One region of the Bradyrhizobium sp. Rc2d genome, then DNA from elsewhere that is predicted to be linked to it. Evidence: predicted binding sites of a transcription regulator. Region 1 holds the regulator's gene; each other region holds the start of a gene.

Evidence for each region. Region 1 encodes LexA, which represses DNA repair genes until DNA is damaged. Its sites were predicted from a motif close to TGTTCNNNNTGTGTTCNG; they were not measured.
Region 2: a site for LexA is predicted at 1,334-1,351, ahead of BLV07_RS28260 (DUF3072 domain-containing protein). Genes of this name have one in related genera too.
Region 3: a site for LexA is predicted at 819-836, ahead of BLV07_RS16215 (DNA recombination protein RmuC). Genes of this name have one in related genera too.
Region 4: a site for LexA is predicted at 758-775, ahead of BLV07_RS08530 (YifB family Mg chelatase-like AAA ATPase). Genes of this name have one in related genera too.

What each region holds. Positions count from the first base shown of each region.
Region 1 covers NZ_FNCU01000008.1:96,646-98,845, forward strand. Annotated here, with positions in the region: gene BLV07_RS13065 (molybdopterin molybdotransferase MoeA) at 1-330, shown strand, start outside; gene lexA (transcriptional repressor LexA) at 507-1,208, shown strand; gene BLV07_RS13080 (hypothetical protein) at 1,787-2,200, shown strand, end outside.
Region 2 covers NZ_FNCU01000027.1:37,165-39,364, reverse strand. Annotated here, with positions in the region: gene BLV07_RS28275 (Do family serine endopeptidase) at 1-85, shown strand, start outside; gene BLV07_RS28270 (hypothetical protein) at 361-723, shown strand; gene BLV07_RS28265 (DUF6496 domain-containing protein) at 730-1,014, opposite strand; gene BLV07_RS28260 (DUF3072 domain-containing protein) at 1,103-1,297, opposite strand; gene BLV07_RS28255 (hypothetical protein) at 1,413-1,634, shown strand; gene BLV07_RS28250 (hypothetical protein) at 1,653-1,862, shown strand; gene BLV07_RS28245 (hypothetical protein) at 1,897-2,100, shown strand.
Region 3 covers NZ_FNCU01000011.1:148,577-150,776, reverse strand. Annotated here, with positions in the region: gene fmt (methionyl-tRNA formyltransferase) at 1-31, opposite strand, end outside; gene def (peptide deformylase) at 169-696, opposite strand; gene BLV07_RS16215 (DNA recombination protein RmuC) at 868-2,067, shown strand.
Region 4 covers NZ_FNCU01000004.1:147,623-149,822, forward strand. Annotated here, with positions in the region: gene BLV07_RS08520 (tetratricopeptide repeat protein) at 1-281, opposite strand, end outside; gene BLV07_RS08525 (PilZ domain-containing protein) at 362-607, opposite strand; gene BLV07_RS08530 (YifB family Mg chelatase-like AAA ATPase) at 834-2,200, shown strand, end outside.

The sequences.
Region 1 (2,200 bases):
CTGCCGGGTAATCCCGTGTCGTCCTATGTGTGCGCCTTCCTGTTCATGGTGCCGCTGATTCGCGCCTTGTCGGGCCGGTCCGTGATTCATCACCGCCATGAGCGCGCCGTGCTCGGCCGCGATGTGGGCGCAAACGATATGCGCGCGGATTATCTTCGTGCACGTCTGGAACAGCGCGACGACGGCACGCTGGTGGCCGTTCCCGTCGATCACCAGGATTCCTCGCTGCTTGCGAATCTCGCTGCGGCGCAGGCACTTCTCGTGCGCGCACCGTTCGCGCCGAAAGCCGGAGCCGGCTCGCCTTGCGAGGTGCTGCGCCTGCCCGTCTGAGCGCACCACCACACGTGTTCCGCGAACTTTGTCGCGTTCACGGTAAATTAAGCAGTTGCGGAACACATATCGAACATATAGTGTCCGTTCATGATTTGTTTCGAGGATGTAGCGGTTCGCCGCTCCAATTCAGCGTCTCGGAATCGAACGACATCAACCGGGGGACTTTGGTCGAGATGTTAACGCGCAAACAATACGAGCTTCTGCGGTTCATCAGCGAACGTCTGAAGGAAAGCGGCGTGCCGCCCTCCTTCGACGAGATGAAGGATGCGCTCGACCTGCGCTCGAAATCGGGCATCCATCGCCTGATCACCGCGCTGGAGGAGCGCGGCTTCATCCGCCGCCTGCCCAACCGCGCTCGCGCCATCGAGGTGATCAAGCTGCCTGAGCTCCAGGCCGCCGCCGGCAACCGCCGCGGCTTCACGCCAAGCGTCATCGAGGGCAATCTCGGCAAGGTGCGCGCGAGCTCCAGTCCGCCCGCCGACGAGGGCGAGCGTCCCGTTGCGGTGCCCGTGATGGGTCGCATCGCAGCCGGTACGCCGATCGAAGCGTTGCAGACCCGCAGTCACACCATCAGCGTGCCGCCCGACATGCTCGGCTCGGGCGAACACTATGCGCTCGAAGTGCGCGGCGATTCGATGGTCGAGGCCGGCATCCTCGACGGCGACATGGCGCTGATCCAGCGCAACGAGAGCGCCGATACCGGCGACATCGTGGTGGCGCTGATCGACGACGAGGAAGCGACGCTCAAGCGCTTCCGCCGCCGCGGCGCCTCGATCGCGCTCGAACCCGCCAACGCCGCCTACGAGGTGCGCATCCTGCCGCCGAACCGGGTGAAGATTCAGGGCAAGCTGATCGGACTGTACCGCAAGTACTGAGACGACCCAGCGGTCATTCGATACCAATGATTCCGATTGGAGCGGACGGATTGTCCGCTCCAGCTGAATAGTCTTTCTGATCTTGGGCAGATTATCTGGCCCCTCTCCCAGCGCTATGTCCTCAACATGCCGCCCGAAGCACTCATCGCTTTGCGGCTCAAGAGATCGAGGAGACAACGATGCGCAGGATCGTTTTGAGCGCGTTCGCCAGTATGCTGATCGCTGCATCGGCAGCGCAAGCATTCGCAGCACAATCGCAGCACCATCCCCGCAAGTCGGCGCACGCAACAACGACCGAGCAATTCCGTAGCGCCCGAAATGCCGTCGCGCGACAGCCACAGCCGAGTTGGCCATATTCCGGATGGTCGGCGCCCGCAGGCCGCTGACGCTCGCATCCGCCAAATGCACTAAAGCGAACTTTGTTCCTATCGGATTCGGGAAAGATAATGTGATCGCATCCTGCTGACGCCAGCCGCAGATTCGCCCACAACCAAGCAGAACGTTACGTGCTTCCACTCTGATAGAGGCTTGCGCCTCCGAAAGAGGCGCGGGTTGCTATCTTCGAATAGGAGCACCCGATGTGTGACTACAGTCTGCATGCCGTTGCATCGCGCCCCGCCGAAGTCGGCGAGACGATCGTGTCGACAACGTTCCGCGGCACCTCGACGCGCGGTTTTGCTTCCGCGGCCGACCCGACCGTGGCCGTCTGCCTGCTGCCGGGAACGGAGCTCGCCTTCGCCGACAACGTCCGTTACGACAATCGTTGGATCTGGACGCGCACGATCAACTCCCGCGTCGGCAAGTTCGGCAAGATCGATCCGCACATTCCCGATCGCCATCATGACGCGATCGAATTCCCCGACGGCAAATACGTGCTGGTGACGCAGCTCGTCGAAGGCCAGCGCGCAACCGTGCTGCAACTGCCGGTGACGCAGCCGGTCGGCGAGCGCGAGCACAAGCCGCTGGTCGATGCCGACAGCCGGCCGACGATC
Region 2 (2,200 bases), on a different contig from region 1:
GGCCAAATCGTCAGGCAAGCGCAGCGTGCTGTTGCAGATCAGAAGCGCGGATGCCATCCGGTTCGTCGCGGTGCCACTCGCGTAAGGCGAACCTCGATCGGTACAATTCAAAAAGGCGGCCCCTCGGGCCGCCTTTCGCATTCGCCACCCAAGATTCCCACAAGTCGCCGATAACATTCTCGTTAACGGCAGGGAGGGTGACCCGGTTCGTCCGAAAAAGCCGTGTTCGGCCATCACACTTTCTGGTCGGGCATCTGCTCGGCGGCAACGCAGCCGCGGAGTGGGCTCGCGAGCGTGGAACCTTCGAACCTCCGGCCGCTTTGTGGAACTGGCCGCTGGTTCACATTGATCGGTGCCGACATGGATCGATTGAAGCTCTCGCTGATGAGTACGCTGCTCGTGGCGTTGTTCGTGCTGCCGGCTGGAAACGCCTTCGGGCGCGACGATGGCCGCTATGCGAACTCGCCCCTGAAGCCATGGTTCGACAGTCTGCGCAGCCACCTCGGTCCGTGCTGCTCGGATGCGGATGGCTTTGCTGTCTCCGATCCCGATTGGGAATCGCACAACGGGCACTATCGTGTTCGGTTGGACGGGCAATGGGTCGAGGTGCCGGATGAAGCCGTGATCACCGAGCCGAACCGCACCGGCCGCACCATGGTGTGGCCGGTGAAGACTGCGTTCGGGATTTCGATCCGCTGCTTCATGCCGGGCAGCATGATCTGATTGAGGTCAGCGCGATCGCTTGCTGGATTTGCGCTTCGACGATTTCTTGGAAGATTTCCTGGACGCCTTCTTCTTGGACGTCTTCCGCTTGGAGGCCTTCTTCGGGACCTTCTTGCCCTTCTTGCGGGCCTTCGACAGCCCGATCGCGATCGCCTGCTTGCGGCTCTTCACGCGTCCGCCGCGACCGCCACGTCCGCTCTTCGCGGTACCTTTCTTGTAGCGCCGCATCTCGCTTTCGACATCGCTGCCGGAGCTGCGTGAGTAGCGGCGCTTCTTTGCCTTGCGTGCCATGCCTGTTCTCCCTTGGCGGAGGGAGAACCATTCGACACTGGCATGGTTCCGACAGCACGCCTGCAATGTTCCGGGCGGTGAAGGCAGCTCAGAACGAATTCGCCAGCTCGATCTCCGCCTCCAGCACCTGAATGCGCCGCGCAGCCTCGGCAGAGGACAGATCTCGCGCATATTGTGCCGGCTGATAGGCCTCTTCGCTCAGCCGCTTCAATCTCAATCCCTGCGCCCGTGTCATCTGCTCGCCAAGGAAAACCCTGGCGTCGTATTTGGCCTGGATCTGCATGTCGCTCCTCCGTCCTTGAAATCTGGCTTGACTATATGTTCTTATTTTGTTCTAACAAGCCATGGACAACAGAATTAATGAAATTCGGCGTAAAATCAGCGCTTTGAGGCTGGAAATGGTCGATGTCGAGGCGTCTGTGCGCGCTCTCGTCAACGGCGATTGCGACTGCAGCGAACAAGCTCTGGCGCAGATCAATCTGCGCCGGAAGATCAACCTGCTCATCGACGAATGGAAGTCGGCCGGGGGCGGCGATGTCCTGCCCGACGTCCGCGACCGGATGCGTCTTCGCTCCTTGAAGAATGTCGACAAGCCGGCGCGCGTGTTGGCCCGTCGCTGAGACATTGGGGGCCGCGCGGTGGAGGAAGACCCGGACAACTACCGGATCCTGAAATTGCGCGCCGAGATTCTCGAACTGGGCTCCGCCATCCGGCAATTGCAGCGCGAGGGCCTCGACGACGCTGCGACCCAACTCCTGATCGCGCGCAAGCGGGCGCAGCTCGAGCATCTCGTTAAGACGAATTCCGCGGCAAGCTGTCTCAACATCACTGACATCCGACGCAGCTAAGGCGTGCGCGCAAGCGACATGCTGGAGATTGTCGATGCCATCGGACGCCGAACTGGCCGCCTTGCTGCGGGCAGTGCTGAACGAGGTCTGCGTCAACGTTCCCTCATCCGACGTGGTGACCCGCCGCCGCATTGCCGCGAAACTGCGCGAGGCCTTGCGCGCCGATCGCTATTCCCTGGAGGAGTTGAAGCAGGACGGTCGCGATGCGCTGGTCGGCGTGCCGACGATGTGGCGCTAGAGCATGATCCGGACCCGAAGAGCCGGGTTAGCGCAAAGTGTGCAGCGGTTTTCCGATAAGATAATGCTCAAACAATAACCTAAAGCGCAATGACGATTCA
Region 3 (2,200 bases), on a different contig from region 1:
GCGTGCCCATGAAGATCAGGCGGAGAGGCATATGAAAACCTGCGAAGGACCAATCGGTGACCGTCATTCCCGGGCCGGCTCGACGAGCCAAACACGGTGCGCAATTGCGCGCCTGAGAACCTCAAGGTTCCGGGTGCGATGCTGCGCATCGCCCCGGAATGACAGAGACTACTCCCCCGCGCGCTTGGCGGCTTTCTCGAACTTCTTCATCACGCGGTCGCGCTTGAGCTTCGACAAATAGTCGACGAACAAGACGCCGTTGAGATGATCGATCTCGTGCTGGATGCAGGTGGCATAGAGGCCTTCGGCATCCTCCTCGTGCACCTTGCCGTCGAGGTCGGTGAAGCGCACACGCACCTTCGCGGGACGCTCGACCTCCTCGTAATATTCGGGGATCGACAGGCAGCCTTCCTCGTACACCGAAAGTTCCTCCGAGGAGGAGAGAATCTCCGGGTTGATGAAGACACGCGGCTCGTGCTTGGTCTCGCCGTTCTCGTCGCGCTTGGCGAGGTCCATGGTGATCAGCCGCAGCGGCTGCGCGACCTGGATCGCCGCGAGGCCGATGCCGGGCGCATCATACATGGTCTCGAACATGTCGTCGGCAAGCTTGCGGATCTCCGGCGTGACCTTCTCGATCGGCTTGGAGATCAGACGCAGCTGCTTGTCGGGCAGGATGATGATTTCTCTGAGGGCCATGGCGGCGATTTAAGCTGCGCGCCGGATGCGGTCAATCCGGCGAGGAACTTCGTTAACCCTCCGCTAACCATAAAACTTCAGGTTTCGTTAACCATAAAAATTAGTGGGTCCTTAACCACCTGCGTTCCCTCTTCGTTCGCGCATTCCGGCGAATCGGGTAGAAGGGGCTGCATGAACGAGATCATTGTCATGCTGGGCGACTGGCCGGTGCGCACGATCGATGCGCTGATCGGCTTCGGCGCCCTCGTCCTCATCCTGCTGGTAGTGATTGCCGTCGTGATCGCGCGCTCCGGGCGGCGCGGCGCGGAACTCGCGATGGCGCATGCGATCCGGGCCGACGAGCTCGAGGAGCGCCTGAGCGAGGTGCTGCGGACCCAGAGCGAGGCCTCGGGCCGGGTCGACGCCATGACCCAGGCGCTGGCCGGCCGCCAGGCCGAGATGGCGCGGGCGGTCAACGAGCGGCTGGATTCGGTGACACATCGCGTCGGCCAGTCCATGGAACATTCGACCCGCAACACCATGGAGAGCCTGCGCGCGCTGCACGAGCGGCTCGGCATCATCGACAGCGCGCACAAGAATCTCACCGACCTCACCACACAGGTGACGACGTTGCGCGACGTGCTCGCCAACAAGCAGTCGCGCGGCGCCTTTGGACAAGCGCGGATGGAGGCGATCGTCCAGGACGGTCTTCCCAAAGGCTCCTACGAGTTCCAGTTCACGCTCTCGACGGGCAAGCGCCCCGACTGCGTCGTGTTCCTGCCCGACCAGCGCCCGCTCTGCATCGACGCGAAATTTCCGCTGGAGGCGATGACGGCGCTGCACGACGCCCGCACCGACGAGGAGCGGCGCATCGCCACGCAGCGCCTGCGCGGTGACGTGATGAAGCATGTCAGCGACATCGCCGAAAAATATCTCGTCACCGGCGAGACCCAGGAAATGGCGCTGATGTTCGTGCCGTCGGAATCGGTCTACGCCGAGATCCATGACGGCTTCGACGACGTGATCCAGAAGGCCTATCGCGCCCGCGTCGTGCTGGTGTCGCCCTCGTTGCTGATGCTCGCGATCCAGGTGATGCAGCAGATCATGAAGGACGCGCGCATGCGCGATGCCGCCGACCAGATCCGCACCGAGGTGATCAAGCTGGGCGACGACCTCGGCCGCCTGCGCGACCGCGTGCTGAAGCTGCAAAAGCATTTTGCCGACGTGAACGAGGACGTGCGGCAGGTGCTGATCTCCGCCGACAAGATCGAGAAGCGCGCCGGGCGAATCGAGGAGCTCGATTTCAGCAAGGCGGATGCGCCCGAAGGCCCACATTTGGTGGCCACCGGTGCGCCGGAGCTGTTTCCGAGGAAGCTCCAGGCGGGGGAGTGAGATTAAGGCACATTGTCATGCCCCGCGCAGGCGGGGCATCCAGTACGCCGTGGCGGTGGTGATTGAATCGAGAGGCTGGTGGTTACTGGATCGTCCGCCTTCGCGGACGATGACAGCGGAGGGGAAGACGGCA
Region 4 (2,200 bases), on a different contig from region 1:
TGCTCCATCACCGCGACGGCCTGCGCCCGCTGGCCGCTCTCGCGCAGCGCCTTGCCGTAGGCGAGCGCAACGTTGGGATCGCCGGGCTTGGAGCGGTAGCGTTCGCGCAGCGCGTCCATGTCCGGCCTGGCGTCGGCATTGACGGCGGCTTCAGATCTGACCCCGAGCGCGCCGGTCACATCCTCGATGCCATTGGTCTGGCAGCCGCCGAGGACGAGCACCATGAACGCGGGAAGCAGGAATTTCGCCGAAGGAAAGGCGGCGGACGGACGCTTGGGCATACTCTGATCACTCGGCGACTGATCAGAGATGCTTACCCATTAACGCTAAAGCCCGGTTAAGGAGGCGCGGCCATTAAGGCCTAATCGACGAACTCCGCGCCGAACTCGCAGCCGATGCGCCAGCGCAGGCGGCATTGGCGGGAATAATCGGGCGCGAAGATGATGGTGAATTGCGGCGGCACTTCCAGGAATTCCGCCACGACTTTCACGCCGCCATCCGAGATATCCGTGATCGTGCAGTCGCGCGGCAGCGAGCCCGCGCCAAAATGGATCTTGGCCAGCCGGCTGCACACCCGGCGTTCGCTTCTCCGGCGATTTGCAAGCATTTGAATTCTTCACCCGTTAGATCACGGCCCATCCCGCAGCCCCAGGAGTAGCGGACATTCGTTGGAATGTGCTGAGGAGAGCCGCTCTCATTCGAAGCGTAGTGTCGGCATCGCGTTTACGATCGGTTAGGGCTTGCTTGGCCCCGGATATGTTCCCGTATTGTTCTTGCGAAAGGTGCCAGGCTCTGCTACCCCTAATTGCGCGAGAGGGCAGGCTGGTTCGAGCATGGTTCAGCGGGTTTCTACCGTCGCCTTTGAGGGAATCGAGGCCCGTGCGGTCGACGTGCAGGTGCAGGTCGCCCCGGGCCTGCCGGCCTTCGCCATCGTCGGCCTGCCGGACAAGGCGGTGTCGGAGGCGCGCGAGCGGGTCCGTTCGGCCCTGATCGCCTCGGGGCTGGCGCTGCCGGCGCGGCGGATCATCGTCAATCTGGCGCCGGCCGACCTGCCCAAGGAGGGCAGCCATTACGACCTGCCGATCGCGCTCGGGCTGATGGCGGCGATCGGCGCGATCCCGCCGGATGCGCTGACGGGTTTCACGGTTCTGGGCGAGCTCGGCCTCGACGGGTCGATCGCGCCGGTCGCAGGCGTCCTGCCCGCCGCGATCGGCGCCAATGGACGCGAGGAGGGCCTGATCTGCCCCGCCGCCTGCGGCTCGGAGGCGGCCTGGGCGAGCCCGGACATTCAGATCATCGCCGCACAATCGCTCATTCAGATCGCCAACCATTTCAAGGGCACGCAGGTGCTGTCGCGGCCCTCACCGAAGGTGCATGAAGCCGCCGCCTCGTCCCTCGACCTGCGCGATATCAAGGGCCAGGAAAGCGCCAAGCGGGCGTTGGAGATCGCAGCTGCCGGCGGGCATCACCTGCTGATGATCGGTGCGCCCGGCGCCGGCAAGTCGATGCTGGCGGCGCGCCTGCCCTCGATCCTGCCGCCGCTGTCGCCGGGCGAATTGCTCGAAGTCTCCATGATCGCGTCCGTCGCCGGCGAGATCGAGGGTGGCGCGCTGACCGCGCGGCGGCCGTTCCGCTCGCCGCATCATTCCGCCAGCATGGCCGCGCTCACCGGCGGCGGCATGCGCGCCAAGCCCGGCGAGATCTCGCTGGCGCATCAGGGCGTGCTGTTCCTCGACGAGCTGCCCGAGTTCGATCCGCGCGTGCTGGATTCGCTGCGCCAGCCCTTGGAGAACGGCGAGGTCGCGGTGTCGCGCGCCAATCACCGCGTCACCTACCCTGCCCGCTTCATGCTGGTGGCCGCAATGAATCCCTGCCGCTGCGGCAATGCGTTCGAGCCCGGCTATGCCTGCAAGCGCGGCCGCATCGACCGCTGCACCGGCGACTACCAGGCGCGCATCTCCGGTCCCCTGATGGATCGCATTGATCTGCGCATCGAGGTGCCGGCAGTGACCGCGGCCGATTTGATCCTGCCGCCGCCGGCGGAAGGCTCCGCCGAGGTCGCCGCGCGCGTCGCGGCCGCACGCGACATCCAGCTTGCGCGTTATGCCGATGCCGGCCTGCCCCACGTCCGCACCAATGCCGAGGCGCCGGCCTCGGTCCTGGAAGAGGTCGCCAAGCCGGATGCGCAAGGCCAGAAGCT